DNA from 3 places in the Halomonas sp. FeN2 genome. Region 3 is predicted to be linked to each of the others. Evidence: predicted binding sites of a transcription regulator. Region 3 holds the regulator's gene; each other region holds the start of a gene.
The links. The regulator sigma-54, encoded in region 3, starts transcription at its own class of promoters, with help from an activator protein. The targets are predictions, from matches to a motif close to TGGCACNNNNNTTGCTNT.
Positions count from the first base shown of each region.

Region 1 (6,511 bases), 2.2 Mb from region 3:
GAGTGGCAGACGCTTCTGGAGCGCACGCCCAAACCGTTGCGGCAAGCAGTCGAGACGTTGGTAGAGCACCACGGCCAAAACTTTGCTGACCACTTTTATCGGGTGATGCTGGAAGACCCCCATGCTTCGCTGTTCCTCTCCAACGCTCAAGTGGAGCAGCGTTTACACCCCTCAATGCAGCGCTGGCTGAAGGCCATGTTTGCCGTCGATCACGCCGATTTTGAGTCCCTGGTTGAGCAGCAGGAGAAAGTGGGGCAGGTGCATGCCCGTATCGATATACCGGTCAACCTGGTGCTAAGCGGAGCGCGGCAGCTTAAGCAGGCGTTTTATGAGCAGATCAACGCCACGTTCAAAAGCCCGCTATCGCCGGGGGATGCCTCGGTGTACGTCTCCGACCATATCGATATGGCCATGGAAATCATGAGCCACGCCTACTCGGTGGCCAGTGACCGTAATGCGCGCACTGAAGAAGCGTACAAGCTGTTTTCACTCACCCAGAACATTGGCGACGAGCGTGAACGCCAGCGTTCGGCGCTGCTGAACTGGGAAAACGCACTGATGTTTGCCGTCGCCGCCCAGCAGGATATCGCCACGCTGCCGCGGTTATCGAATTCCGATTTTGGTCTGTGGTACTTACATAAAGCATGCCATGCGTTTGAGGGCGCGCCGGAAATTGCCACTATCTCACGTCATATAAAGCAAGTGGATTGTGAATGGCTGGAAGTGCTGCTTCATGAAGATCCTAGCCAGCGGCTGAAAGCGCTCGGCGAGATTCGTGACGCTGCCCGTACGGTGTTGATGCTACTTGACGATGTGTTGCAGCGCGCCTCAGGTTTGGACGCAGGACGCGACAGCTTGACCAGGTTACTCAACCGCAAATTTTTGTCAGTGGTGCTTAGCCGCGAAATAGACATCGCCCGCCACTCGGAGCACTGCTTTGCGCTGTTGATGGTCGATATCGACCACTTCAAATCGATCAACGATACCCATGGGCATGACGCTGGCGACAACGTACTGCAGCAGGTGGCAAGCATCCTTGATCGCTCCACCCGTGGGGGAGATTACGTGTTTCGCATGGGTGGCGAGGAGTTTTTGATTGTACTGGTCAATACTGACCACGACGGCAGCCGGTTATTTGCTGAGCGTTTGCGTCAATCGGTGGCCAAAGAAGCGATGCTTGCCGCCGCCGATACGCTGCTTAACGTGACGATTAGCGTGGGCGTCACGCTTCACGATGGTCACCCAGACTATCACCACTCCCTGCAGCGGGCTGATCAAGCCCTTTATGAAGCGAAGCGCGGTGGGCGTGACCGGGTCGTTGTGCAGTGATGGTGTGAAGAGTGAGTGCAGGCTGAGCGCTAAAACAGTAGCGAATGCATTTATTTGGTGCATTAAAGGTCTATTGTCGTGCCGTTTTGGTGCGCGCGGGTGCGTAGCACTGCCAGTCATCACCTTTCATCCATACCATTGACCGCACAGTAGGGCTTTTCACCATTTTGGCGCATTAATTGCTTCTATAAGTTAAAGGCTTAGTGAAAAGGAAGCGATAGCAACCCATGATCCTGTGCGAACTCGCCAAACCACACATTGCCTCCGGCCACCGCTTCGATGCAGGCCGCCACTGGGCGGCTTCGTTAGCGCTCACCTTTGCCCATCGCGACGGCGCCACTCGCATGGTGCAGGCGCGCCATCAGGGGCCACTGCGGGTGCAGCGCCCTTTCTATCCCGAAGGGCGTAGTGAGGCTTGCCATGTTTATGTGCTTCACCCGCCAGGCGGATTAGTCAGCGGCGATGCGCTTACCATTAGTGCTCATGTAGAGGGCGGTGCCCATGCGCTGCTGACGACCCCGGCTGCCAATAAGCTCTATAAAGCCGACAGCCAGGGCGTGGCCTGGACGCAGCACACCCGGTTGAGCGTTGAAGATGGCGCGACACTTGAATGGCTGCCCCAGGAGACCATCGCCTTTGATGGTTCCAAGGGCGAGCAGCGCACCCAGATTGATCTTCACGGCAGCGCCCGCTGCCTGGGCTGGGAAGTGATGGCGCTGGGCCGCCCCGCTAGCGACTTACCCTATGTTTCTGGACGCATTGAGCAGCACTTCCGCTTAACCCTGGATGGCAAGCCGTTGTGGCTAGAGCGCCAACCGCTAGACCCACTACACCCACGCTTTGCCGGGCGCTGGGGTCAGGGCGGTGCCACGGTGCAGGCCACGCTCTGGGCGGTGGGGATTGCCGACGCGCCTGCGGCCATTGAAGCCTTGCGAGAAGCGCTGCCGGATAACCCGCGCTGGGCGGTTACCGTCCGCCACGATGTTCTGCTGCTGCGCTACTTAGGGAATTCGCGGAACGAAGCCTGGGCGTTATGCGAACAGGCCTGGCAACTGCTGCGCCCGCGGTGGATCGAGCGTGAAGCGCATACACCACGAATTTGGCTAACCTAATTGGCATCACTGCGATGCCCTGCTGGAGACACGTTCCATGGAATTAACCCCGAGAGACAAAGACAAACTGCTGCTGTTCTCCGCCGCCCAATTGGCGGAGCGCCGCAAGGCGCGTGGTTTAAAGCTCAACTACCCGGAAGCGGTGGCGCTGATCAGCTTCGAGATTATGGAAGGCGCCCGGGATGGCCGCAGCGTGGCGGACTTAATGAGCTATGGCCGCGAGATCCTTAGCCGTGAGGATGTGATGGACGGCGTCGCCGAGATGGTCGACGAAGTGCAGGTGGAAGCCACCTTCCCCGACGGCACCAAGCTGGTCACTGTCCATACGCCTATTGTTTGAGGGGCGATTGAAAGGAGCAACCAAATGATTCCCGGTGAGTACAAGTTAAAAGAAGGTGATATCGAGCTGTGCGCGGGGCGTGAGCGGATCAGTGTCGAGGTGGCCAATACCGGCGACCGGCCGATCCAGATTGGCTCCCACTACCACTTCGCCGAAGCCAACACAGCGCTGGTGTTTGATCGCGCCAAAACCCGAGGCTTTCGCCTGGACGTGGCCGCAGGCACGGCGATTCGCTTTGAGCCCGGCCAGACCCGCGAAGTCACGTTGATTCCCTATGTCGGCAAGCGCGAAATTTACGGCTTCCGTGGCGATGTGATGGGCGCGCTCGACGGAGGTAAACAATGAAACCGGTTAATAAGATCAGTCGGCAAGCCTACGCCGATATGTATGGCCCCACGGTGGGCGATCGCGTGCGCCTGGGTGATACCGAGCTGTGGATCGAAGTCGAGCAAGACGCCACCTACTACGGCGATGAAGTAAAATTCGGCGGCGGCAAGGTCATCCGCGACGGCATGGGTCAAAGTCAGCGCGCTGACGACACCGTCATGGATACCGTGATTACCAACGCACTGATTCTAGACTGGTGGGGTATCGTCAAAGCCGACGTGGGCATTCAAAATGGCCGCATCGCCGCGATTGGCAAGGCAGGCAATCCTGACGTACAGCCTGATGTTGAAATCGTCATTGGCCCCGGCACCGAAATCATCTCCGGCGAAGGCAAGATCCTGACCGCAGGCGGTATCGACTCCCACATTCACTTCATTTGCCCCCAGCAGGTCGAAGAAGCACTGATGAGCGGTGTCACCACCATGCTCGGCGGCGGCACCGGCCCGGCCACCGGCACCAACGCAACCACCTGTACCCCCGGCCCCTGGCACATCGGTAAGATGCTGCAAGCGGTGGACGATATGCCCATGAACATCGGCTTTCTGGGCAAAGGCAACGCCAGCCTGCCCGAGTCCCTGGAACTCCAGCTCCAAGCAGGCGCCATGGGGCTCAAATTGCACGAAGATTGGGGCACCACGCCCGCCTCGATCAACAACTGCCTCAACGTGGCGGATGCCTACGATGTGCAGGTGGCGATCCACACCGATACCCTGAACGAATCGGGCTTTGTGGAAGACACCCTGGCCGCGTTCAAAGAGCGCTGCATTCATACTTACCACACCGAGGGTGCAGGGGGTGGCCACGCGCCGGATATCCTCACCGCCTGCTCGAAAGCCTACGTACTGCCGTCTTCTACCAACCCAACGCGGCCCTACACGGTCAACACCATCGACGAACACCTCGACATGCTGATGGTGTGCCATCACCTGGATCCCAATATCCCCGAAGACGTGGCCTTCGCCGACTCACGCATTCGCCGGGAAACCATCGCCGCTGAAGATATTCTTCATGATTTGGGCGTGATCTCTATGATCGCCTCGGATTCCCAGGCCATGGGGCGGGTAGGCGAAGTGGTCTGCCGCACCTGGCAAACCGCCCATAAAATGAAGGTACAGCGCGGCCTGTTGCCGGAAGACGAGGCAATGGGCGCGGATAACTTCCGTGCCAAGCGCTATATCGCTAAGTACACCATAAACCCGGCAATCACCCATGGTATTGCCCATGAAGTGGGCTCTATCGAAGTCGGTAAGCTGGCCGATTTAGTGCTGTGGAAACCGGCCTTTTTCGGCGTTAAACCAGCGATGATGATCAAAGGTGGCATGATTGCGGCAGCGCCCATGGGCGACCCTAACGCCTCGATTCCCACCCCGCAGCCGGTGCATTACCGCTATATGTTTGGTGCCTTTGGCCGTGCGGCCAGCCAAACCCGGCTCAGTTTTGTCAGCCAGGCTGCGCTGGACGCCGGTATTAAAGAGACCCTGGGACTAAATAGCGAACTGGCGGCGTGCAAAAACGTGCGCCAGGTGCGCAAGCAGGATATGAAGCTAAACGATGCCTGCCCAGAACTCACCGTCGACCCGCAAACCTACGAAGTGCGCTGCGATGGCGAGATTTTAACCTGCGAGCCCGCCACTGAACTGCCGCTGGCTCAGCGGTATCACTTGTTTTGATTGAGCTATTATCCGGGGCGCCGGGGGTAGGCCTACGAGAGGGCGCTGTGAATACGTCCGTGTACGCTACTTTTGCCATCCATGGCAAAAGACCCTCTCTACGGCCTACCCCCGGCACAGCCGCACCGAGCGATAAAGGACGCTAGTCATGCTGAAACTGATAGAAAGATTAGGGCTGATAGAGGAAAGCGCGGCTAACGACACACTCACGCTGCCCTTTGAGCTACGTATTCGCGGGCGCTTAAAAGCCCAAAGCGATAGCGGCCGTGAGCTGGGGCTGTTTCTTGATCGTGGCCCGGTGCTGCGCAGTGGCGAAGGCCTTAAAGCCGAAAGCGGCGAAGTAGTGCGCGTCTGCGCCGCGGTAGAACCGGTGGTTACCGCGCGAGTGAGTGCTGGCTTACCGCTGGCACGGCTGGCCTACCATCTGGGTAATCGCCACGTGCAGCTGGCGCTGGGGGAAGATGACAAAGGCGGCTGGGTGCGCTTCCCGCCGGATCATGTGCTGGAAGAGCTCGCCGAGCTATTGGGCGCTGAACTAGAGCACCACAACGCCACCTTCGACCCGGAGCCGGGCGCTTATAACCAAGTGGGTGGCGGGCACTCTCATTCGCACGGGCACTCCCACGGGCATGGTCACTCACACGATCATTCTCACAAGCATGAACATTCACACGACCACGACCACGACCACTCGCATGAGCATCACCATGCCCACTGAACTCGCCGCGCTAGAAAGCCAAAGTGATGAACTCGCGCTGCTGGGGCTGATGCAGTTGGTGAGCCCTGCGCTGCCGATTGGCGCCTTTGCCTTCTCACAAGGCCTGGAAAGCGCCTTTGAGCTGGACTGGGTGCGCGATGAAGCGAGCCTTGCCGAGTGGCTAAACGGCGTGCTGGAAGATGGCTTAACCCGCTGCGAACTGCCGGTGCTGGCGCGGTTGCACGAAGCGTTTAGCCAAGCAGATCGCCAATCAATTGGTGAGTGGGACGAGTGGCTGGCCGCCACCCGGGAAACCGCCGAGCTCGCCGCGGAAGATAGCCGCCTGGGCGCCTCGCTTAAGCGCCTGTTGAAAAGCCTAGACTTGATGCCAAGTGAGGGCTTACTACTGCCCTTGCTACCGCCTCATGCTGGCTATGTGACACTCTTTGCCTATACGGCGCACACTCGTGGCGTGTCTGTACGCCAAACCCTGCTGGGCTTTGCCTGGGCCTGGCTGGAGAACCAACTAGCGGTGGCCTGTAAAGCCTTGCCGCTAGGGCATACGGCTGCACAGCGAGTAATTGAACAACTGCGCCCAGCGTTAGTGAATGCCGTTAATCAGGCGTTGGCGCTTGAGGATGAAGAACTAGGCCCGGTGCTACCTGGATTGGCCCTGGCCAGTGCGCTACACGAAACCCAGTATTCGCGCCTGTTTAGAAGTTAAAGGTTTAGAAGTTAAAGGTTTAGACGTTAACTAGCTTAGAAGTTAATCAGCTTATCGATTGAGGAGAGAACAATGACTCACTGTTTACGCGTTGGCGTGGGTGGCCCGGTTGGATCCGGCAAAACCGCACTGCTCAAACAACTCTGTTTAGCGCTGCGCGATTACTACGATATCGCCGTGGTCACCAACGACATCTACACCCGCGAAGACGCCGATTTTTTGCTCAAGCACGATGCGCTGCCGGCGGATCGT
Region 1 covers NZ_CP074200.1:2,145,184-2,151,694, reverse strand. Annotated here, with positions in the region: gene KF947_RS09785 (diguanylate cyclase) at 1-1,329, shown strand, start outside; gene KF947_RS09780 (urease accessory protein UreD) at 1,557-2,441, shown strand; gene KF947_RS09775 (urease subunit gamma) at 2,479-2,781, shown strand; gene KF947_RS09770 (urease subunit beta) at 2,806-3,126, shown strand; gene ureC (urease subunit alpha) at 3,123-4,838, shown strand; gene KF947_RS09760 (urease accessory protein UreE) at 4,987-5,556, shown strand; gene KF947_RS09755 (urease accessory protein UreF) at 5,546-6,259, shown strand; gene ureG (urease accessory protein UreG) at 6,332-6,511, shown strand, end outside.
Region 1: a site for sigma-54 is predicted at 1,498-1,515, ahead of KF947_RS09780 (urease accessory protein UreD). Genes of this name have one in related genera too.

Region 2 (12,306 bases), 1.6 Mb from region 3:
GGAGTCGACCAGATCGCGCAGCCGATCCACCTCCTCCACAATAATATGGGTATATTCGCGCAGAGCCGGGTCGTCTAGATCCCGCTCTAATAGCTGCGCCGCCCCGCGAATGCCACCTAACGGATTTTTGACTTCATGGGCGAGCCCGCGGGCCAGCACCTTGATGGTCTCCTGGCGAGTGGTCAACGCCTCTTCCCGAGAGATCTGCATCAGCCGATCCCGCGGCTCCACTTCCAGCAGCAGCTCATCGTCGGATAACGGCGTCACTGTGTAGTCCACGGTGAGCGGCTCGCTATTCAGCGGGGTAATCCGCGCTTCACGCTGGGTATAGGGGTGAAACGCATCCCGCGCCTTGGCCAATACATCGTCAATGCTTTCATCCCCGCCGAGTAGCGTGTCCAGGCTAATGCCGTGAACACGGCTAAGGCTGACCGCTAGCAACGCTTCAGCGGCAGGGTTCATCCAGCGCACACGCAGTTCGCCGTCTAGCAGCAGTACCGCCGTGGTGAGATGTTCAAGCAAACGCTGATGCATGGTGGTGTCCTGAAAAATCGCGTCTTCCATCGCCGATACAGACCTACAGGTGGATGATCAATGAGGAAGCTGCAAAAAGCGCGCCAACTATGCATTGATGCCCATTTGCACGGCTTGCGGGCATCGCAACGGAAGCGGGTGGATCGTTTTAGCGCACTTGTCGTGCCAAACGCCCCTGGCAATGCACCACTTTAGTGCATACAGGTTTTGGAAAGAAATATATAGGCCTGTTTTTTCTGATTGCGCTTTTCTAATCGCGTTGATGAAGGCGTTTTTTAAGGAACCGTAATCGTCACCGCTGCCGTGCGGTGCTGCAAACGCTGGCTGCTATCCAGCAGCTCTGCCTGGAGCTCGTATCGCCCCGTGGTTAGGCCCGTTAACCAGAAGACATCGCTGTGCAGCGCTGTCTGGCTAATCTCGCCATTCACCAACAGCCGCACCTGATGGTCGTCGCGCAACGGTGGCGCAACAGTCACCTCCACCGCGGTCATTCCTTCTTCCACCTGTGCGCCTTGCTGGGGCAGAGCGATCGAAAAATGGTCGTAGGGCATAAAGGGCTGCCCCGGTTTACCGCGTGGCCGTACAGCGGCGGGCGAGGCTGCACTTGGATTGGGGTTGGTGAGAGCAGCGCTTAACGCAGGCGGCAGGCTGGGCAACGGCGCTAATTCCAACGCCTCGCCACCGCTACCTGGGTTATCGGTAAAGGTAACGTTGCCGTGCTGATCGGTCACCCGATAAACCGTCTGCCCGAACGCCGTGCTAACCACTACTCCCACGCCTAAGAGAGCTACCAGCACACTGCTTATCGCTACTGTATTGATTTTGCTCATAGCTCTCCTTGCCACGCTTCTAAGCCCCTAATAACAAAAAACCCCGCCGTAGCGGGGTTCTCTTAGCAATCATTGTTACCACCGCCTGGCTGATAGTAACAGCCAGGGGCGAGTAACGCTGATTAACAGCTGTAGTACATATCAAACTCGATGGGGTGAGTGGTCATACGAATACGCTCCACTTCTTCCATCTTGAGTTCGATGTAGGCATCGATCATTTCGTCAGTAAACACGCCGCCTTCGGTCAAGAACGCACGGTCAGCGTCGAGGGCTTCCAGTGCTTGATCCAGGCTGTGCGCCACAGTCGGTACTGACTTGCCTTCTTCTGGCGGCAGGTCGTACAGGTTTTTGTCCATGGCATCGCCAGGGTGGATCTTGTTCTTGATACCGTCGATACCCGCCATCAACATGGCAGAGAACGCCAGGTAGGGGTTGGCAGTCGGATCAGGGAAGCGCGCTTCAACACGCTTGCCTTTCGGGCTAGCGGTGTAAGGAATACGGATTGAAGCAGAACGGTTACGGGCACTGTAGGCCAGCATGACCGGCGCTTCGAAGCCAGGCACCAGACGCTTGTACGAGTTGGTAGAAGCGTTAGTAAAGGCGTTCAGGGCACGGGCGTGCTTGATGATGCCGCCGATGTAGAAAAGCGCCATTTCAGACAGGCCAGCGTACTCGTCACCGGCGAACTGGTTGTTGCCATCTTTCCAGAACGACTGGTGTACGTGCATGCCCGAACCGTTATCACCGACCAGCGGCTTCGGCATAAAGGTGGCCGTTTTGCCGTAAGCATGCGCCACGTTGTGGATCACGTACTTCATTTCCTGAACTTCGTCAGCTTTCTTCACCAGCGTGTTGAATCTAACGCCGATTTCGTTCTGGCCTGCGTTGGAAACCTCGTGGTGGTGCACCTCGACGGTCTGACCAATCGCTTCCAGGGTGTTACACATTGCACCACGAATATCGTGGAAGCTGTCGACCGGAGGAACCGGGAAGTAGCCGCCTTTAACGCGCGGGCGGTGACCCAGGTTGCCGCCTTCTACTTGGCTATCGGTTGCCCAAGCACCTTCCTCGGAAGTGATTTTGTACATGGAACCCTGGATATCAGACTTCCAATGCACTTCGTCAAAGATAAAGAATTCAGGCTCAGGACCGAAGAACGCGGTGTCGCCCAGGCCAGTTGACTGCAGGTAAGCTTCTGCACGCTTAGCGATAGAGCGCGGGTCACGATCATAGCCTTGCATAGTGGCCGGCTCGATGATGTCACAGCGCAGTACCAGCGTGGCATCTTCGGTGAAGGGGTCGAGGTAACCCGTGCCATCTTCCGGACGCAGAATCATGTCGGATTCGTTAATGCCCTTCCAACCTTCAATAGAAGAGCCATCGAACATTTGGCCATTTTCGAAGAATTCTTCATTCACATCTCGCGCAGGCACGGTCACGTGCTGCTCTTTACCGCGAGTGTCGGTGAAACGCAGGTCTACCCATTTAACATCGTGTTCTTCAATTAGCGCGAGAGTCTTGGCTGACATAGTGTCCTCCGGTATGAGCGTGGCTTAAAGCTAACGACAGTAAGCTACCGATAAAAGTGTTGTTCGACAAAATACGTGCTTAACCGCACGTTTGTCATTCTTGTTCGCTCAACGTTTGTCTGACATTGATTCACAAATCGCTCAGCGAGCATTTCAGACCGGCTATCGTTTTAGCACGCCGTAAGGCTTATGCCTACGGCCCGCTAGCCGCTTGCAAATACAATGCAGAGAGCATGCCAACACTGCACCAATATGGCATGAAAAGACAACAACCATTTGTTTTATAAACATTAAAAAATGGACTCCAATGCCACTTGATGACGCATACCGGCGAAACAGAGCTTTCACAGTCATGTAAAAACCCCATAACGCACCAAAATAGAACAAAAATAGTCTCTCGCGCCCACTTATGGTGCACAGAGAATGCTGAGCTCTCATTTTTAGCTCGCAAGCTTTTTTACTTGCTACCCAAATAAACCGGATACTACAATAAATTACAATTTGATAGGTTTGCTCACAATCGGAGTCGGCAAATGGGATCGGTCTGCTTTATCGTTGATGCCATGGTGACGGGTGAGATGTTGCCACGCCACTTAAAATCCATACGTAAATCCGGTGTTGCCGACCACTTGCTGCCCATTTTGGTGACGGCCACTCAAGCCCAAGAGCGCCTGAGTGCTATTGAGCAGCGTTACCACACTCACTCGCTGATTACGCCAGCGCGGCCTCTGGGAGCTCGCCTCAATAAAGCCGCGTCTTCCAGCCAAGCGGAGTGGCTCATCATCGCGCTGCAGAAAAAACCGCTGCCAGCCGACCTATGGGGTGCGCTTTATCCCCAGCTCAACACCTACACCCTTGACGCCTTGATTATCGGCCTTCCCCAGCCATCGCTGCCGGAGCGTATCCTGCGGCGCTTGATGGCCAGCGCCTTGATATTCCCGCCCTACATTGCCGTTAGGCGAGCCTGGCTTGAACGCTTGGGTGGGTTTGACCCTGAGCTGGACGATGACAGCGCGATAGACGATTTTCTGCAGCGTTTACACACCTGCCCCACTCGTTTGAAAACCTACAGCGGACACCTACTGAGCCAAGCGGAGGAGCCAGCCCCCTCCGTGCAGCCTAACGCATCCGATGCGGCTTTCACGACACCGCCCTGATACGCTTTCTGCCGCTCTCCTCTAACATTTTTTACTGGCTACTCCTTACTGACCTACCCTTGCTAACTTACCTTCAACCGCTTGCCGAACAGCATCGCACCGAGCGTGGTGGTATTGGCCAGTTTATTCAGCCCCACTGAACCAACGACACCAACCACCATAAGCAATAGCGCATATATGCCAACGGGTAACGATAACGGCTCGACCACCAGATCGGTGAGCACAAAGAACATGGGGTGAGCCAAGTAAATACCGAACGAATAGGCATTGACGTGACGCACCCACAAAGGCGCAGGCCGCCCGGCCAAGTAACGCATAGCGCAGAGCGTAAACAACACAAAGAACGGGATTACCCATACCTCTTTGGAAGAGAACGCTAGCCAGCCAGCAAAGGTGGCGGCGACAATCAGCACCACTAACAGCCCCAGCCATAGCGGGCGGGCCATTTGCTGCATCCAGGTAGGCTGCTCTAGTAACAAGCCTTCAGGGGCTAACGGGTAATAGCGCACCAACACCAGCGCCAGGAAAAACACGTAGATCCACCCCAGCGGGGCAATCCACAGCAGATAGCCGGGCAGGTCAACGTCAAACCAGTAAGCCAGACCCCAATACGCCATGCTGATCACACAAGCGCCCCACAGCCAAGGCACCGGGTTTAAACGCCATAGCTGCCAACGGGTAAACAGCCAATAAGCCACGTAAAACTGCATGGCAATGATCAAAAAATAGCCATGCCAGCCCGCGTAGACATAATACTCAATGGCATTGGCTAACAATCCCACCGGCTCATCTGATGTCTGCAGCCTCGCCCATTCTGCCGTCGAATAAATAAAACCATACACAAAGTACGGCACCATCACATACTTCACGCGCTGGGCAAGAAAGCCTTCCGGCACGGCTTTGTCGTAGCGAACGGCAAACACAAAGACAGCAATAAACAGGAAAATTGGCGTACCCAAGACCAGCGGTATGCGCATCAAATCGATAGCAACGTTATCGAGGCGTTGATTGACGTGATCTAGTAAGTGAAACAAAAAAACGGCTATACAGCCGTAAGCACGCAACCAATAGATCTCTTCTATTTTCCGCACTGGGCCTCCCGCCGCTACCTACTCCTACCCTGGCATTTTGAATGGCGATGATGAATAGCTTTGCTAACTGGCTGTCTTATATGGCTATGCTGAACAATCAAAGCCTTCGCGCTGTCCGACCTTTTTGAACAGTTTTAATTCCCGGAGGAAAAGTGTTCACCCTCAAGCCACCCGTTCTTTCCTACCGCTTTAACGCCCTAATGACGGCATTGATTGGCTGGCTAACGTTCAGTGGCCATAGTTTGGCCAGCGAGGTTGAACATCATCAGTTTTTCTCGCCCACGCTAGGTTACGACTACCCCTATAGTATTTATTTACCCGACAATTATGACGACCAAGCGACAGACGCGTACCCGGTCGTTTATATGTTGCACGGCTCTTTTGGTACTGACCGCGACTGGGTTTCTCGCGGCAATTTGCAACAGGTGGCGGATAGGTTAATTCGCGCCGGGCATATTCCTCCGACAGTTTTCATTATGCCCGGCAGCCGCAGCTGGTGGGTGGATGGCCACAATGAACCCGCCCGAAGCGCGTTTTTTAACGACCTAATGCCCCACGTGGAAGCGACCTACCGAGTGGGACAAGAGCGCCACCTGCGTGGCGTGGCGGGCCTCTCTGCCGGTGGCTACGGCGCGCTCAATTTTGCTCTGGAGCGGCCTGAACTGTTTGCCGCGGTAGCCGCATTAAGCCCCGCCAGCTACGCCCCCCTGCCGCCGCGAAACTCCACCGCCTGGCGCCACCCCTCATTTATCAATGACCAGGGCCAATTTGATCGCGAGCTGTGGCAAAACCTCAACTACACCAACTACCTGGAAGAGTATCGCCTGCGCGTAACCCCCCGCGGCACCGAGGAAGAGGGCGATCTTTCCCCCGTGCCGCTGTATATCAGCGCTGGGCGAAGCGACGTTTATGACGCTGAATTTCACGCCCGCATCCTGCGCCAAGCCATGGAGCGCATCCAACCCAACGATGTCCGCCTCGACCTCTACCCCGGCGGCCACACTTGGCGCGTATGGCGGGCCAGCCTTCCAGCTGCGCTAAACTTTCTCTTTCAGTACGTAGGGCAGGAAAACAGCTCAGAGATGGAAATGAATATGGCGGTCGACGAATAGCACACACAACCCCGTTAAGGCACTACACTGAAGCAACACTCATCACGCCACTCACTAGACAAGGAAGACAGCGATGCATCAGCATATCGAATGGGATGAACCCGGCAACGCCAGTGTTATGCAGTACTTTAAGAAACACCCGGATCAAAGCAGCCAACCCGACCCAGGCGACGTTATTTCCGCCCGCTACCAAGGCGCCATGGTGCGCATCAAAGTAGAAGCCTACCGAGAAGATGACGCGGTCAGCATTGGCGAAGTCGCCGCCATCATCGACACCGACGGCAGCCGCCACCAAAGCCACAACAAACTGGAAGTCGGCCACATCGTCCGGGTACCTGACGACAAACGCGCCCTAGAATCACCGCCGCAAGAAGATTAAAGCCCTAGCATTGAACTGCACCCCAAAAGTTGGACATTCATCCAATGATTGGGGTGTTTTTCGTGGCGAAATACAATGAAGCGTTCAAGCTACTTTAGCGCTGCGTCAGCCTCAGGCGCAGCAGTGCCAAGGGCACACTTAAATCTAGCTTCAAAACTGCCTGGCAGGCAGCGAACTGCGGATGAAGAGACTCGAACTCCCACACTTTGCTGAGCCGCCTATTTTAAGGGTTATGCACACTTCGACACCCTGCCCCCTCGTCTCATTTGATTTGCGTGCTACGCTTAGCGCTACTGCACCCCTTATATAGGCGCTTCATCATGCATGTTTTTCGTCTTTTTGCCGCGTTGGTTACCACCTTGGTGATCGCCCTGCCTGTCTCTTCACACGCCCAGGCTCAAACCAACGGGCAGTCGAGTGAGTACGATGATGTGTTTGAGGACGGCGCACGCCACGCCAATATTTGGCAGTGGGGCTGGACGGGCATTTACGCCACCAGCCTGGCGGTGAACGCTTACCAGTCCAGCGAGGCGAGCGATCCGGATGACCGCTTTGATGCTCGGGTGGGCGTGGTGAAATCCGCCCTGGCCGTGGGCGGCATGCTGACCGACCGCCAGCCGCACCCTGCAGCACTGGCCGAGTATCAGCGTTTGAAAGCCAGCGGTGATTTAAGTGGCGTGCAGGCACTGGGTTTACAGCTCGCCCAAGCGGAGCGTGAGCGCCGCGGCTGGGGTGCCCGCGTCAGTTCGCTCGTGGTGAATGGCGTGGCGGGTGCGGTGATTGCCGCTGATGGTCGTGAAAGCGATGGTGCGATCAACTTTGCCACCGGCATGCTGGTTAACGAACTGCAAATTTGGACACAGCCGAATCAGGCGTCTTCCGCGATTAATCGCTTCCAGCCCGCTAATCTATCGCTTGGGCCAATAACGATCCCCGGCGAGTACGCGCTGCATGTGGCGCCCCAGCAAGTTGGCGCCACCTGGCGTTACTAGGCTTTTACGCAACGGCCTGCACCACTCCTCTTTTTTTATACTCCTCTATAGCGCTGGCGGCGGTTCTCCCCCAGCGCTTTATCGTTGCCAGCACGGCGTGAACGAGTAAAATAACCAGCAATTTTTTAGCTTTGCTAAACGTTATGTTATAACCTATTCGACATTATACGAGGCCGCTTGATGAGTGAGCATACGCACCGCCACAACAAGGAGGGCCCCTGCCACTTCTCCTTGATGTCGCTATCGGCTGTTAAACGGCTGCTGTTTGTTGCCGTGCCGCTATTGGCGCTGTGGGGTTTGGTGGTTTGGGCTGGCGGGTGGTTAGGATGAGCCAGCGCTCTTTATCACGTTTACAGCTGCACAATCTGCACTTGGCCCAGGCGCGCCGCACGGTGCTGGAGCACCTTGAGGGCGACTTTAAGCCGGGGGCAATTACCGCGCTGATCGGCGCTAACGGTGCCGGTAAAAGCACGCTTATTCAGGCCATTATGGGCGAACTTCGGCCTATTAGTGGGGAAGTGGTGTGCACCGTCGCGAAAGAGCGCCGAGCGTGGTTGCCCCAACAGTTGGCGTTAGACCTAACCTTCCCCATGAGCGTGGAAGAGTTAGTGATGACCGGCAGTTGGCCCAGCCACGGCGCGTTAACCGGCTACTGTGCGGGGCACTATCGCAAGGGCCGCGAAATCATGGCGCGGCTGGGCATTTCGCACTTGGCCCACCGCCCGTTGGGTGAGCTTTCCGGCGGCCAGCGCCAGCGCGCGCTGATTGGCCGAACGCTGATGCAGGAAGCCGAGCTGCTTCTGCTCGATGAACCGTTTGCCAATGTGGATAGCGAAACCGTGGATATTTTGATCCGCATCCTGCGCCAGATGGCTGATGACGGTGCGACGATCATTGTCGTGCTCCACGATATGGATCACCTGCGCCGCCTGGCGGATGAAGTGCTGATGCTAAACGGCGGTCATGGCCGCTGGGTCGCACCCAGTGCGCTGACGCATCAACACGCACCCGCTCAGGTAGTGCCGTTTACCATGGGAGGACGCCATGCTGGATCTGCTTAATGTGTGGTTTGTCAGCCCGTTCGATTACGGCTTTATGCGCCGTGCAGTGGTGGGTGGTTTGGCGCTTTCGTTGGCCGCGCCGCCGCTGGGAGTGTTTTTGGTGCTGCGCGGCATGAGCCTGATCGGCGACGCCATGGCCCACGCGATTCTGCCCGGCGTTGCGCTGGGGTTCCTGCTGGCAGGGTTTTCGCTGCCGATTATGAGCATTGGCGGGGTGCTGTTTGGGTTAATGGTAGCGCTGCTGGCGGGGGCGGTCTCGAAAATGGGTGGACAGCGCGAAGATGCCGCCATGGCGAGCTTTTTTATTATCTCGCTGGCCGCAGGCGTGATGCTGATTTCACTGGGCGGCAGCAGCGTTGACCTTACCCATGTGCTGTTCGGCTCGATTCTGGCGATCAACTCTACCGCGCTGCTGCTGATCGCGGGTATCAGTACGCTGATTTTGGTGACGCTGGCAGTGGTGTTTCGCGCCTTGGTAGTGGAGTGCCTAGACCCGCTATTTTTACGCGGCCAAAGCCGCCGCAGCGGCTGGGTACATAGCGTGTTTTTGGGGCTGCTGGTGCTGAATTTAACCGCTGGCTTTCAAACCCTGGGCACGCTAATGGCAGTGGGTTTAATGATGCTGCCCGCCACCTCGGCGCGCTTTTGGAGCAAACGCCTGGAGGGCTTGATCGGCATCGCAATTGTACTGGCCATGGTGGCGAGCACCGGCGGCCTGCTGCTCTCTTTTCACCTGGATATCCCGTCAGGCCCGAGCATTATTCTGCTGGCCGGGTTTGGTTATCTTTTTTCGGCCCTGTTTGGTCGCTACCACAGCTTGGCAGCCAAGCTGCGGCGTAAAACCACGCCGCTGGAAGTGGAGCAAGGGGCTTAATTATCAGTCTTCATGCTTATCGTAAGGAGTGTTGTATGTCGCTTGCCTATTTATCATCTCGGTCGTCGCGCTGGTTAGTGGGTGTTTCCGCTATGCTGGCGCTGCCTGCTGCCATGGCTAATGAGCGCGTTCAGGTGGTGACCAGTTTCTCTATCCTCGCGGATATGGTGGAAAACGTAGGCGGCGAGCATGTCGAGGTGACCTCCCTGGTGGCTGCCGATGGCGATGCCCACGTTTACTCCCCCAGCCCCGGCGATGCCCGTTCCCTGGCCAATGCTGATTTAGTGGTTTTCAACGGCCTGCTGTTTGAAGGCTGGATGGAGCGCTTAATTAGCGCCAGCGACTACTCGGGTGCGTTGGTGACCGCGACCGACGGTATCGAGCCGCTGGCTTTCGCCGGCCATGACGAGCATGGGCATGACGATCACGGCCATGGCCACGATGACCACGACGATCACGGGCATGATGATCACGACTCTGGCCACGACGCGCATGCAGACCATGATCATGGTGATGAAGATCCCCACGCCTGGCAGGATATGCACCAAGCCGAAGTGTATATCGCCAATATCCGCGATGGCTTAATTGCCGCCGACGCCGATAACGCCGATGCCTACCGCGCCAATGCGGAGCAGTATTTGCAGGAAATGGCCGAAGTAGACGACGAGATTCGTGCGCTGATTGACGAAATTCCGGCCTCCACCAGCGTGATTACCGGCCACGACTCCTTTGGCTACTTCTCAAGTGCCTATGGGGTAACCTTTCTCTCGCCGGTAGGGCTTTCCACGGAAGCCGACCCCAGTGGCGCCAGCATGGCGTCGCTAGTGGATGTGATTGAGCAGGAGAACGTGCAGGCGCTGTTCCACGAGAATATGACCAATCAGTCGATCATCACCCAGCTAGCCGAAGAGACCGGCCTGCCCATTGCGGGCACGCTTTACGCTGATGCTCTGGCAGCAGAGGGTGAAGCCAGTACCTACCTGGGTATGATGCGCCACAATGCGCAGGTGCTGCACGATGCGCTAGCCCAGCCGGGTCATGACGATCACGGTCATTCTAACGACCACGACCACGACCACGACCACGACCACGACCACGACGATCATGGTCATAGCCACTAGCCGTTAACGTCAATAGCGCTGCTCAGGCATTGATGGCCGTGAGCAGCCACTCCCGGAAGGACGCCATGGCGTGGGTTTCCGGGCGTGCCTGCAGGCGAGTCAGCCAGTAACCTCCCAGGCTAACAGCGGTGTCGAAAGGCTGCACCAGCGCGCCGCTGTTCAGCTGGCGGGGGAACATCAGCGGTGGCGCCAGCGCCACGCCTGCCCCTTGCAAGGCTGCTTCCACCATGGCGATGGAAGAGTCAAACACAATGCTGTTGGTCATCGGAAAGCTGCGTGGCAACCCTGCCGCCAATAGCCACTCTGTCCACTCGTCGGCGCGATAAGAGCGCAGCCAGGTCTCGCCTAATACATCGGCAGGTGTTTTAAGCCGCGCAGCAATATCGGGTATGCACATTACCGAGAGTGACGCCGGTAGCAGCGGCTGCGCCGCGGTACCGTGCCAGGCCCCCGTGCCAAAGCGGATCGCAAAATCCAGCCCTTCGCCAGCAATGTCCGCGCGGTTGTTATGGGTGGAGAGTCGTAAATCGACGTAGGGGTACTGGCGCTGAAAATCTCCCAGCCTCGGCAGCAGCCAACCCACGGCAAATGTCCCCACAACGCCGACGTTCAATACTTCCCGATAGCTGCTCTCGCCCACCCGTTCCAGCGTGTGGGCGATTTGGTCGAATGAACTCTTCAATACCGGCAGCAGCAGCTCACCCTCCTGGGTAAGCATTAGCCCCCTCGGCAAACGTTTGAAAAGGGGTACCTTCAACAGCGTTTCGAGCAGCTTTACCTGGTGGCTGACCGCCGCTTGGGTAACGTGAAGCTCTTCTGCCGCGCGGGTAAAGCTTAAATGCCTGGCCGACGCCTCAAACGCGCGCAGCGCCTTCAACGGCAGGTAGGGACGCACCACCTTGACCCCCAAATTTTTCTAATGGCTTATGCAAAATATCGCTGTTTGTGAATTGCCGCAGCGCGCCGTAAGTTAACCCCCGTCACGTGCTTTGCGTCTGGAAATAACTCTCCATCCTCTCTCGGCATTATTCACAACAGGATTTTGGTATGCGTAAGATGTTAGCAGCAAACTGCGGCCTTATCATGACAGGTTCGCTTCTACTCAACGGTTCTGCTTGGGCCACCGGCACGCCTGAAAGCGCCGACATTGAGGCGCTGGTGAACGATACTATCGCGCCTTTGATGGCCGAGCATCGTATTCCAGGCATGGCGGTCGCGCTTAGCATTAATGGCCAGCAGCACTACTTTAATTATGGTCTCGCCAATCAAGAGGCGGGGATTCCGGTCACCGATCAGACGCTGTTCGAACTCGGCTCTATCAGCAAGATTTTCACGGCTGCACTCGCTGGCTATGCCCAGGCTACCGGCGCACTCTCGCTTTCCGACCCGGCCAGTCGCTACCTGCCGGAACTCAAAGACAGCGCCTTCGATGAGATCACGCTGCTGGAATTGGGCACCTACACGGCGGGCGAGCTGCCACTGCAGTTTCCCGACGCAGTACAAAGTGAAGAGGCGATGATCGACTACTACCGCCAGTGGCAGCCTGAATCCACCCCTGGCAGCCACCGGCTCTACTCCAACCCAAGCCTGGGCCTGTTCGGTTATCTTGCCGCACAAAGCCTTGGT
Region 2 covers NZ_CP074200.1:2,758,182-2,770,487, reverse strand. Annotated here, with positions in the region: gene glnL (nitrogen regulation protein NR(II)) at 1-534, opposite strand, end outside; gene KF947_RS12805 (DUF4124 domain-containing protein) at 810-1,364, opposite strand; gene glnA (glutamate--ammonia ligase) at 1,487-2,893, opposite strand; gene KF947_RS12795 (hypothetical protein) at 3,427-4,050, shown strand; gene KF947_RS12790 (acyltransferase family protein) at 4,113-5,141, opposite strand; gene KF947_RS12785 (alpha/beta hydrolase) at 5,294-6,253, shown strand; gene KF947_RS12780 (hypothetical protein) at 6,327-6,632, shown strand; gene KF947_RS12775 (hypothetical protein) at 6,953-7,624, shown strand; gene KF947_RS12770 (hypothetical protein) at 7,805-7,954, shown strand; gene KF947_RS12765 (metal ABC transporter ATP-binding protein) at 7,951-8,685, shown strand; gene KF947_RS12760 (metal ABC transporter permease) at 8,669-9,559, shown strand; gene KF947_RS12755 (metal ABC transporter solute-binding protein, Zn/Mn family) at 9,595-10,680, shown strand; gene KF947_RS12750 (LysR family transcriptional regulator) at 10,703-11,578, opposite strand; gene ampC (class C beta-lactamase) at 11,728-12,306, shown strand, end outside.
Region 2: a site for sigma-54 is predicted at 3,115-3,132, ahead of glnA (glutamate--ammonia ligase). Genes of this name have one in related genera too.

Region 3 (12,306 bases):
AGCGGGTAACCAACGCTCCAGCCAGGCCAAAATGTCGTCGCTCATGGCGTCAACGATCGGATAGCTGCTCAAAAAAGCCACGATTTCCGCGTCGCGGCCAGTGAACTGGCGCAGCGTTGGATCCCAGTAAGGGTTTGGCAGGCAGCGCACATCGAAGACCAGGTCGGCGTCTAACGGTACGCCGCGTTTATAGCCAAACGATTCCAGCGTTAACGTCAGCTTATCGCGCCGTTGATGCGCTACCTGGTCGGTAATACGGCGACGTAAATCGTGCACCGATAACCGTGATGTATCGATCAAAAGGTCGGCCAGGTCGCGAATATCCTCCAGCGTTTCCTCCTCTTTATTGATCGCCTCTTCCAGGGTCATCTCGCTATCGCGGGTCAGCGGATGGCGTCGCCGAGTAGCAGAGTAGCGCTCAAGCAGTATGCGTGCGTCGGTAGTTAGGTAAATCACTTGAAAGTCGATTTTACGCTGACGCAACTCCTCTAACAAAGAGGGTAGGCGCTCCAGCGCTCCCGGCAAATTGCGGGCATCAATACTGACCGCCAGATGGGTGCGATCGCCCTGGTCACGCAGTTCATCCACCAATGATCCCAGCAGCATAGCGGGGAGGTTGTCAATCGCGTAGTAGCCAAGATCTTCCAGCGCTTGCAAGGCGATAGATTTACCTGACCCGGAGCGGCCGCTAATGATCACCAGTTGCATAGAGTCTCTCTTTGCTTTGATCAAGCTGCGTTGAGGGTGGTGAGCGAATAATCTGCTGTGCTGTGCCCTGAACAGGCTTTCAGACCCTTAGGCCGCTGATTGCTCGCGAATTTTAGCGGTAATCAGCTCGAGCAGTTCGCGCTGGCTGGCTGCTTTACGCAGCTGCTGGCGCGTGTCCGCATCATTCATGATGGTCGCTACCTGCCCCAGTAGTGAGAGATGCGTGTCATCTGCCTCTTCGGGTACCAACAGGACAAATACCAGATCTACCGGATCGCCGTCGATAGCATCGAAATCGATTGCTTCAGCCAGCTTTAAAAACCCGGCGATAGGGGCGGTGCAGTGGGGGCTCCGCGCATGGGGAATAGCCACGCCGTTACCAATACCCGTACTACCTAAGCGCTCGCGGCCGATTAAACGGCTAAACACTTCTTGGCTGTCCAGGCTGGGGATATTTTGGGCAATAAAGGTGCTGTAAAACTCCAGCACCCTTTTTTTGCTACCCCCGGGTACGTCATACAGAACACGTTCCGGGGGGAGTATGGTTTCCAACGTCATTGAATTAACGCACACCAGCGCCTTGGGCGCGAGCTTGTGCTTTTTCCTTGTGTTTAACGAGTTGACGGTCGATTTTATCCGCTAGCGCGTCGATAGCGGCGTACATATCACTGTCTAGGGCTTCCGCATGTAAGTCAGCACCTGCTGCGTGCAGCGTACAGGCGGCCTGCTGGCGCTCTTTCTCCACTGATAAGGTGACTTGCACCGTAGTTATATTGTCGTAATGGCGCTCTACACGCTCAAGCTTTTCGTTGACATAGTCACGCAAGGCGTCAGTCAGTTCTACGTGATGACCAGTGATATTTACTTGCATTGACGTGCTCCTTATCCATCGGACTGTACTTCGATTGTAACCCTTTTTGCCGCGTTGCAAAGCCCTTGTCGAGAGTTTCCCTGAAACGTTAGCGAAGTTAGCGCAAACGGCGCCGTTCACTAGATGAGGGAATGCCCATGGCTTCACGGTATTTCGCCACCGTACGACGCGCCACTTGAATCCCTCCCTCGCCTAACAGCGTCACTAAGCGACTATCTGAAAGCGGCTTGCCGGGCGGCTCCTCTTGAATCAGTTTCTTGAGACGTGCCCGGATGGCAGTGCTGGAATGGCTATCGCCATCTTGACCGCTCACCTGGCTTGAGAAAAAGTATTTGAGTTCAAACACGCCTCGAGGTGTATGGATATATTTTTGCGTCGTTACCCGTGAAATAGTCGACTCGTGCATCTCGACGGCTTCGGCAATATCGGCCAGTATCAATGGCTTCATGGCTTCTTCACCGTGCTCCAAAAAGCCAATCTGGCGGGTAATGATTTCGCGACCCACACGCAGCAGCGTATCGTTTCGGCTAGAGAGGCTTTTGATCAGCCAGCGCGCTTCCTGGAGGTGTTCTTTGAGAAACTGATTGTCCTGGCTCTTGTCCGCTCGCTTAATCAAGCTGGCGTAGTCCGGCTGAATGCGCAGCCTTGGCAGGGCTTCTGGGTTGAGTTCTAAGTGCCAGCCTTCGTTATCGTGGCGCACGACTAGGTCGGGGGTAACATAGCTATCGTCGGTGTCGCCGTAAGCGCTGCCTGGCCGTGGGTCTAGGCTGCGAATCAGTAGGATGACGTCGGTCAACTGTTCGTCGTCGAGCCCTAGGCGGCGCTTCAGCAGGCGCATATCGTCTTTACCAAGCGCTTCGAGAAACTGCCGCACTAAACGGCGAGCGGGAACCAGCAGTGGCGTATCATCGGGGAGGGCGGCGAGCTGCAGCATCAAGCATTCACGCAGATCCCGGGCAAAGATGCCGGTCGGCTCAAACTGCTGGAGCTTGAGCAGAATGGTTTCCACTTCGCGTTGACTAAGCCCGTCAATGCCCTGGGCGCGCAGGCCTTCACGGATGTCGTTGAGCGGTTGGGTTAGGTAGCCGTTAGCGTCGAGCGCGTCGATTAAACTCTCCGCGACAAGCTGCTCGCGGGCGCTAAAATCGGTCATGGCAAGCTGCCATAGCAGGTGGCCATGCAGGCTTTGCCCTGCTGCCTGACGCTCAAAATCAGGGCCTTCGCTGCTGCTACCCCCCTGACTGCCCATATCTTGATAGGTATCTGACCAGTCGCTATCTACCGAGAGCTCAGTAGGGATGCTCTCTGACCACTCTTCTTCCTTAGGCTCGCTGACAGCCTGCTCACTAAATTCATCTTCCTGCTCCAGCATGGGATTGGCATCAAGTGCCTGCTGAATTTCTTGACGAAGATCCAGCGTAGAGAGTTGCAGCAGCGCAATGGCCTGCTGCAACTGGGGCGTCATGGTCAGCTGTGTGCCGATACGCAGTTGGAGAGAAGCTTTCATGACCATCTGAGAACCACTCGTTAATCAGAATGCTCCACCCTAGTGCGAGTGAGTGCTTGGCGCAAGTGCAATAAGCATGCCATTGGTAGTAAAGTTGTTTTAAAGCGCTATTTAGGGGCGATGAAGGCGAAACTGTTACAGACGAAAATCGGCGCCCAAATACACGTCCCTTACTTTTTGATTGGTGAGAATCGAAGCCGGCGAGCCACTGGCGATGATTTGCCCATCGCCGACGATATAGGCGATATCGCAAATATCCAGGGTTTCACGCACGTTGTGATCAGTAATCAGCACGCCGATATGGCGCTGTTTAAGCGCACGAATAATGCTTTTAATATCACCTACCGAGATGGGGTCAACGCCCGCAAAAGGCTCATCAAGCAGAATAAAAGCGGGCTCTGTGGCTAGCGAACGGGCGATTTCTACACGCCGGCGCTCGCCCCCTGAAAGGCTCATGCCCAGGTTGTCGCGGATATGGGTAATATGGAAGTCTTCGAGTAGCGCTTCCAGGCGCTGTTCGCGGTCGCTGCGACTAAGCTCTTTGCGGGTCTCGAGTATCGCCATAATATTATCGGCAACCGAGAGTTTGCGGAAAATAGATGCCTCTTGAGGTAGATAGCCAATTCCCGCCGCTGCGCGCTCGTGCATGGGGGCGCGGGTTAAATCCACATCGTCGATACCCACCTTGCCAGCGTCGGACTTGACTAGCCCAACGATCATATAGAATGAGGTGGTTTTACCCGCGCCATTGGGGCCCAGGAGCCCAACGACGCTGCCTTGGCAGATTTCCAAATTGATGTCTTTAACCACACGGCGGCGTTTGTAGCTTTTAGCCAGGTGGTGGGCATAAAGGGTTTTGTTCGGTGTAAGGATGTTGTTCGGCGTAGTGTCAGCAGTTGCCACAGCTTGACTCCCTATTGTTCAGGCTGAAGGGTCATACGTATGCGCTGGGGCTCGCTGCCGTCAACGTCAGAGCGTGCTTGAATCACTTCACGATCAATAAAATATTCAAGTCGCCCGCCGCTAAATTTGTCCTCCTGTTGGGTCAGTTCGGCTTGGTCAATTAACTCAACGCGGCGCTCGGCGACGTGATAAATAATCCGCCGTGCCCAGCCCTCTGTAGGGCCATCTTGCCCTTCGCCTTGATGGCGCAAGTAGGCGCGCTCTCCGGTGGCGGTTGCCGTCGAGAGTTCGCCCGCGTCGTTGCGTTCGATCTCTACCCGGTCGCCGCGCAGCTGCATTTCCCCCTGGCGAATGTCCACATCCCCAGTGTAAACAGCAGTCCCGGCCCGCTGGTCGAGATCCAACCGGTCGGCTTCAACTTCCACGGGAGCTTGTTGTGAAGTTTGAGCCAACGACGATACCGGCATAGCGAGTGCAAAAAGGGCTGTGTAGATAAGTGCTTTCATGGCGACTCCTCTTAAGCTTAAGGTTGCGTGGCCGGGGGGTGTATGCCGCGCACGTTATCAGTTAGGCGAACCCGGCTATTGTTAAGCCACACGTCCAAGCGTGAAGCGCTCATTTGCTGGGGTGGTTGCTGAAGCACGACCGGTGTTTCACTCCACGCATGCTGATTTAGGCCATCATAATGGAGTAGCTCAGTATCTAGCTGCCAGCCTTCGTCCGGTGCTATCAACTGAGCTGAGCCTGACAGTAGCAGAGCTTGGGTAGCAGTGTTGAGCGTGCCTACATCGGCACTCGCTAGCCATTGACGATCCTCATTGTCATACAGTACCGCTTCGGGCTCTTCTGTCCAGGTTTCGCTTTGCTGAGGCGTATGGATAAGGCGCGGTGTTTTCAGCGACTGCAAAACGTTGCCGTTATCGCCGAATAGCGTAATTTCAGCATTTTCCAGTACGTGGCCTGGTTCCTGGGCCTGCGCTTCCGGATCGATGCTGGTGCCTTGAGGCCCACGAGGGTCAAGCCATACCAGCAGGGCCCCTAGCGCTATTACTAGCCCGGCTAGCCAGAGGCGTACTTTAAAGCGTTTAGCCATTTAAGTGCGGCCGTGCAGATAGGTGTCGAGCACCGCGCCCCAGTGCCCTTGCGATTCAAGCAGCGTATCGCAAATTTCGCGCACGGCACCGTGGCCACCCAGGCGTTCGGTGATCCAGTCGGCGTGGGTGTGCATGTAGTCTGGCGCGTTAGGTACGGTAATGCCTACGCCGCAACGCTTAATAGCCGCTAGATCGGGTAGATCGTCGCCACAATAAGCCACCTGTTCCAGCTCGATATCGAGGCGCTGACAAAGCCCGCGAAGGGTGGCTAGCTTGTCTTCACAGCCTTGGTGGACATGGTCGATACCCAAGGCTGCAGCGCGTTGGCTCACCATGGGAGAGTCGCGCCCGGTAATCAGTGCAACATGTACGCCCACGCGTTTGAGAAGTTTTAGCCCATGGCCATCCTGGGTATGGAATGCTTTGATTTCGATTCCATCGGCCTGAAAGTAGAGGCGGCCATCGGTGAGTATGCCGTCAACATCCAGCGCCAATAAGCGTACGCGGCGGAGTCGATCGAGTAGCGCAGCAGGTAGGGTCATAGAGCCTCCATATCAGTAAAATCGTAAAAACCGAACGAAATAAAAACGCCGCTGGGTTAAATAACGCCGCTGGCGAGCAGGTCGTGCATATGTAGAGCCCCAATAGGGCGCTGTTGTTCATCGACCACCGCTAGCGCGGTAATACGGCTCTCTTCCATTATGCGCACCGCTTCGGCCGCTAGGATGTCGGGGCCGATGCGTTTGCCCGGTCGAGTCATGACATCATCAACGAGCACATCATGCAGATTATGGAATTGATCCAGCGTGCGCCGAAGGTCGCCATCGGTATAGACTCCGGCGAGGCGTCCATCGCTATCCACCACACAGGTAAAGCCAAGCCCTTGCCGGGTAATCTCCAATAACGCATCGCGCAGCGGGCTGCCCAGCGCGACCTGGGGCAGGCGCGCGCCGTCGTGCATCAGGTCTCTAACGCGCAGTAGCAGGCGTTTGCCTAAACTGCCTCCAGGATGGGAAAGGGCAAAATCTTCAGCGGTAAAGCCGCGTGCTTCCAGTAACGCCACCGCCAGTGCGTCACCCAGGGCGAGCGCAGCGGTGGTGGAGCTGGTGGGAGCGAGGTCGAGCGGGCATGCCTCACGTTCAACCCCACTGTTTAAGTGCGCGTCAGCGTGCTTGGCGAGGGTTGAGTTTGGTCGTCCCGTCATGCTGACCAGCGGTGTGCCCAGGCGTTTAAGCAGTGGCAGTAGCGCAGTGACTTCGGCCGTTTCACCCGAGTTAGAGAGTGCCAGCACTACATCAGTACGGGTGATCATACCTAAGTCGCCGTGGCTGGCTTCTCCGGGGTGAACGAAAAAGGCCGGTGTGCCGGTACTGGCAAGCGTTGCTGCCAACTTACCTGCAATATGCCCCGACTTGCCCATGCCTGTCACTACCACGCGCCCTTGGCAGGCGAGGATCAATTCGCAGGCGCGGTCAAAGCTTTCGTCTAGTTTAGCCTGGAGGCCTCCAATCGCTGCCTGCTCAATTTGCAGCGTACGCATCGCGCTTTCGCGTAGTAGGCTGGATGAAGCGAGAGGCTGGCGCATGGCGTTTTCTCTTAACGATTGAAAATATAAAAAGTCGTAACCGCCAAGAATAACATCTCATCACTGCTTATAGGCAGTAATTGAGGTCGTTACCCCTGGAGGCTTGATTGATAACTTGGTCTGGCCTAGGGATTGGCTCACCACTGGTTTTTTTAATCAATAGGAAGGCTCCTCGCACAGTAATGTTGTGTAGCGTTATAGTACAATGTTCGATAATGTTTTAGAAACGCTGTTTTCTAACTGCAGTAGCAGCAAGTAGGGTATGATAATTAGCCCTAGCTGCGCCTCGTTAAGAGTCAACTGATCCATGACAGATGCACCCTTTATAGAAATTGAAAACCTTTATTTCTCTCGTGGCGACCACGAAATTTTCCGTGGTGTGAATATGACCATACCGCGGGGTAAAGTAACCGCGATCATGGGGCCAAGCGGCACCGGTAAAACGACGTTGCTGAAGCTGATCGGTGGACAGTTGACCCCAGAAAGCGGGCGAATACTCATTGATGGGCAGGATGTTCATAAGCTGTCCCGGAAGGCGCTATTCACCCTACGTAAGCGGATGGGAATGCTGTTTCAGAGTGGGGCGCTATTTTCCGATTTGGATGTGTTCGAGAACGTTGCCTTCCCGCTGAGGGTGCATACGGATTTGCCCGATACGATGGTGCGCGACCTTGCGTTGCTGAAGCTGCAGGCAGTCGGGCTGCGCGGAGCTCGACACTTAACACCTGCGGAGCTGTCAGGGGGGATGGCGCGGCGGGTCGCATTGGCGCGTGCGGTAGCGCTGGATCCCGAGCTGATTTTATATGACGAGCCGTTTGTTGGTCAGGATCCCATCTCAATGGGCGTGTTGGTGCAGCTAATTAAGCGTCTTAATCAAGCGCTGCAGCTTACCTCTGTGGTGGTCTCTCATGATATCAAGGAGACCTTGAGTATCGCGGACTACCTCTATTTGATTGCCGATGGTCAGGTGGTTGCTCATGGCACACCACAGACCTTGGATACTAATCAAGACCCGCGTGTTCGCCAGTTTATTCATGGCGAGCCTGACGGCCCAGTCCCCTTTCATTACCCCGCTAAGGCGTTTTATCGCGATATTCTGGGTGAAGCTCCAGCTAAATAGAACCGCTAGGGTGGGTGACACAAGGCGCTTAAATTCACAAAAGCAGGGTAAATAAAGGGCAGGATTAATGCAGTCAAAATTCTCTAACGGCACCGCGCGTATCACCCGGCTGGGGCGCCGAGGGTGCGACCTAATGGAAGCATTAGGTCGGGCTGGCGTGTTTCTATTTCAGTCCGCAATTGGTGTGCCTTCCCGGGAAGGTTGGCGATTATGGTTGCACCAGATGCACTTTGTTGGCGTGCTTTCATTAGCCATTGTGCTGGTGTCGGGGCTGTTTATCGGCATGGTGCTGGCACTGCAGGGCTATACCATTTTGGTCGATTTCGGCGCTGAGCAGGCGCTGGGCCAAATGGTGGCGCTTTCACTATTGCGTGAGCTAGCGCCGGTTGTGGCGGCCCTGCTGTTTGCTGGGCGGGCAGGTTCTGCGCTGACTGCAGAGATTGGTTTGATGAAGGCAACAGAGCAGCTCACCAGCATGGAGATGATTGGCGTCGACCCGCTACGTCGCGTCGTGGCGCCACGCTTATGGGCAGGCTTTGTGTCGCTGCCTATCCTAACGGTGGGGTTTAGCGTGGTGGGTATCTGGGGGGGCTACCTGGTGGGCGTGGAGTGGCTAGGCGTCTTTGAGGGCTCCTATTGGAGCAACATGCAGGCCAATGTGACATTTATTAATGATATTGGTAACGGCATGATCAAAAGCGCCGTATTTGCTTTGGTGGTTACCTGGATTGCGGTATTCCAGGGTTATGATTTGGTGCCCACCTCTGAAGGTATCTCGCGTGCCACTACGCGCACGGTAGTGTATTCGTCGCTTGCAGTATTGGGGCTTGATTTTGTGTTGACCGCCATGATGTTTGGCGGCCTTTAATGGCTGGAGCAGTTTCATGAGACGTAGTAAAACCATGGAGTTCGGTGTGGGCCTGTTTATGGTGGCAGGCATCCTAGGGCTTGTGTTCCTCGGCTTACGTGTTAGTGGACTGACGCTCTCTGCTCCCACGCAGTCGTTCCAGCTAGAGGCCAACTTTGCCAATATTGGCAGTTTAAAACCCCGCGCCAGGGTCACTATGGCCGGTGTGACGGTGGGGCGGGTGGAGGCCATTGAACTGGATACAGAGTGGTTCGATGCGCGGGTCGTGTTAAGCCTGGATAGCGAGCTTGAGGGGCAGCTCTCCAAAGACTCGATTGCTTCTATCCTGACCGCAGGTCTGTTAGGTGAGCAATATATAGGCCTTAGTGTGGGCGGCGACCCTGAGATGCTTGAAGATGGCGACACGATTCGCGACACCCAGTCGGCGCTGGTGCTGGAAGAACTTATCCAGCAATTTGTGTCCAATATGGCTACTAACTAGTGTTTCATACGACAGGCACTAGCCCATTGTAATAACGGGTTCGGTGCAATAAAGGGTAGGGAGAAAGGGTTATGAATGGAGTGAACGCAATGTTGGGGCGTTGGTCACTGGCGATAATGATGATCGCAACGTTAATGGTGCCGCTGCAGTCACAGGCGCAGTCCCAGACGCCTGAAGAGATGATTCGCGATAACGTTGAATCGCTAATGACGGATCTTGAAGGACGCAAGGAGTACTACGCTGACAACCTTGGCGAACTTGAAGAGCTGGTGGATAGCAATCTCGATCAAGTAGCGGATTTTCGCTATATCGGTGCCAGCGTGATGGGCAATTACTTCCGCAACGCTTCCCCTGAACAACGCCGTCGTTTTGTGGATGTGTTTCGGCAAACGCTGATTGATACCTATACCCGCGGACTGGTGACGTTTGATTATGATGAGCTGCGGGTGTTGGATGCCCAGCAGGCTCAGCGCTATGACGATCAGGCTAGCGTTGCCATGGAGGTAGTGGCGAGTAACGGTGAGGTGTACCCCGTGAGCTACAGTCTTAGGCTCTCCGACGGCGAATGGCGCGTGGTTAACGTGATTGTTAATGGTATTAATCTTGGCCTGACATTCCGCAATCAGTTTGATCAAGCCATGCGTGATAACAATCGTGATTATGACGCGGTTATTGACGGTTGGTCGCCTGAAGTGGGCGTTGAAGAGCTTGAGCAGGGGGGCGATGCGTGACAGCGCTATTTTCACGCCCCGGTGTAACGGTTAGTGTAGAAAACGCTACCTTGCTGGTAGAAGGTGATGTAGAAGTAACCCTGGCGGCCGATTTGGCCGCCAGTGGCGTCAAATGGCTCAAACATACCGAGCTAACCTCAGTCAGCTTTGATTTTAGTCGCGTGGGAAAAGCCAGCAGTGCTGCCATTAGCGTGCTGTTTGAATGGCTTCGAATTTGTCGTCAGCGTGGCATTCAGATTCAAACCATTCTTTTTTCAGCACCGCTACGTCGACTTGCCTCCTTGGCTGAGTTGGACACTTTGATCGATCAGCCAGCAGCTACGCTAGCCGTTTAACGCCCTGGCATCGCCAAGCGCACTGCTTTTCTTTATTATGTCGAGCCAATTACGTTCATTAATAACGATGACCCCAAAGGAGTTTTCTGCGCCATGCAACCCAATGAGGTAAAAGCACTGCTTGAATCCCGTATCGACGGATGTCAGTTCCATATCCAGGGTGAAGGCTGTAACTTTCAGGTGATTGCGGTTGGCGATGCCTTTGAAGGTCTCTCTCCGGTCAAGCGTCAGCAGCTAGTTTACGCTGCGCTGAGCGATGAGATCGCTTCGGGTGCGCTCCACGCTATTAGTATTAAAACGTTTACCCCGGCGCAGTGGCAAACTGCACCGGAAAACGTTCAATAACGGTCGCCCCCATGGATAAATTAATTATTACCGGCAATGGATCGGTAGATGGTGAAGTGTGGGTGAGCGGTGCTAAAAATGCGGCGCTCCCCATTCTGTGTGCCAGTCTGTTGGCCGATGGCCCCGTGGTGATTGGTAATTTGCCGCACTTGCAGGATATTACTACCACCCTTGAGTTGCTTGGCCGCATGGGCGTTGAGCCGGTGATGGGCGAAAAGCTGAGTATTCAGTTGGATGGCTCCCAGGTGACCCAATGCCACGCGCCATATGAGCTGGTTAAGAAAATGCGTGCCTCGATACTGGTGTTGGGCCCTCTGCTTGCCCACTTCGGTAAAGCCGATGTATCGCTACCCGGTGGTTGCGCCATTGGCTCGCGCCCAGTGGATTTGCATATTCGCGGTTTAGAAGCCATGGGGGCGGAGATTCGCGTTGAGGCGGGCTATATCCGTGCGCGGGTCGACGGTCGCCTTAAAGGGGCGACTATCTACTTTGATACCGTGACAGTGACCGGTACCGAAAACCTGCTAATGGCGGCGACCTTGGCCGAAGGCAAAACCGTTCTGGAAAACGCTGCCCGCGAGCCTGAAATCGTCGACTTGGCAGAGTGCTTGATCAAAATGGGCGCTAAAATCAGCGGCCAAGGCACTGATACCATTACTATCGAAGGTGTCGAAAAACTGCACGGTTGCGAGCACGATGTCATGCCCGATCGTATCGAGACCGGCACCTTTCTAGTTGCCGCCGCCATGACCGGCGGGCGGGTGAAGGTCAAACGCACCCGGGCCGATATCCTGGATGCGGTTATCGCCAAGCTGGAAGAGGCGGGGGCCGAAATTACCAGTGGCGATGACTGGATTGCCCTTGATATGCACGGCAAGCGCCCTAAGGCGGTGAATATTCGCACCGCGCCTTATCCTGCGTTCCCAACCGATATGCAGGCGCAGTTCGTGGCCATGAACGCTGTGGCCGTGGGGCACTCTCGGGTGGTCGAGACGATCTTCGAAAACCGCTTTATGCACGTTCAAGAGCTTAACCGCATGGGCGCCAATATCGTGCTGGAAGGCAACACCGCCTTGATTGAGGGGGTTGAGAAACTTTCAGGTGCGCCGGTAATGGCGACCGATCTTCGCGCGTCTGCTTCGCTGGTGATTGCGGCCATGATGGCCGAGGGCGAAACTTTAGTGGATCGCATCTATCACATTGACCGCGGCTACGAGTGTATTGAAGAGAAACTGCAGCTGCTGGGTGCACGTATTCGCCGTATCCCTGGCTAAGCCATGCTATTTAGGGCTGCTTTAGTTTGAAATAGATGCTTATACAATCCTCGATAATGTGGTGTCAGGGCAGGTTGAAGCGAGGGTCTTTCGCCCAGGGATGGCGAAAGTAGCGCCCAAGGATGGGTTCACAGCGCCCTCGCGGAGACCTGCACTCGGCGCCGATGCATAACTGGAATAGCCTTGTTAAGCTCGCCACTATTAACCACTGGCCTATACGATGAGTAAGCAACTGATTTTAGCCCTCTCGAAGGGCCGTATTCTGGAAGAGACGCTGCCACTGCTAGCCGATGCGGGTATTACGCCCGCAGAGAATTTAAGCAAAAGCCGTAAGCTGCTATTTGATACCAACTTGCCTGACGTAAAGCTGGTGATTATCCGTGCCACCGACGTGCCCACCTACGTTCAGCTGGGGGCGGCCGATGTTGGCATCGCAGGCAAAGATGTGCTGCTTGAGCACGGTGCTGAAGGGCTTTATGAGCCA
Region 3 covers NZ_CP074200.1:4,350,700-4,363,005, forward strand. Annotated here, with positions in the region: gene rapZ (RNase adapter RapZ) at 1-708, opposite strand, end outside; gene KF947_RS19970 (PTS sugar transporter subunit IIA) at 796-1,266, opposite strand; gene hpf (ribosome hibernation-promoting factor, HPF/YfiA family) at 1,271-1,579, opposite strand; gene KF947_RS19980 (RNA polymerase factor sigma-54) at 1,677-3,092, opposite strand; gene lptB (LPS export ABC transporter ATP-binding protein) at 3,222-3,989, opposite strand; gene lptA (lipopolysaccharide transport periplasmic protein LptA) at 4,001-4,495, opposite strand; gene lptC (LPS export ABC transporter periplasmic protein LptC) at 4,513-5,082, opposite strand; gene KF947_RS20000 (KdsC family phosphatase) at 5,083-5,625, opposite strand; gene KF947_RS20005 (KpsF/GutQ family sugar-phosphate isomerase) at 5,682-6,668, opposite strand; gene KF947_RS20010 (ABC transporter ATP-binding protein) at 6,976-7,788, shown strand; gene mlaE (lipid asymmetry maintenance ABC transporter permease subunit MlaE) at 7,856-8,656, shown strand; gene mlaD (outer membrane lipid asymmetry maintenance protein MlaD) at 8,673-9,137, shown strand; gene KF947_RS20025 (phospholipid-binding protein MlaC) at 9,227-9,868, shown strand; gene KF947_RS20030 (lipid asymmetry maintenance protein MlaB) at 9,865-10,203, shown strand; gene KF947_RS20035 (BolA family protein) at 10,297-10,548, shown strand; gene murA (UDP-N-acetylglucosamine 1-carboxyvinyltransferase) at 10,560-11,822, shown strand; gene hisG (ATP phosphoribosyltransferase) at 12,043-12,306, shown strand, end outside.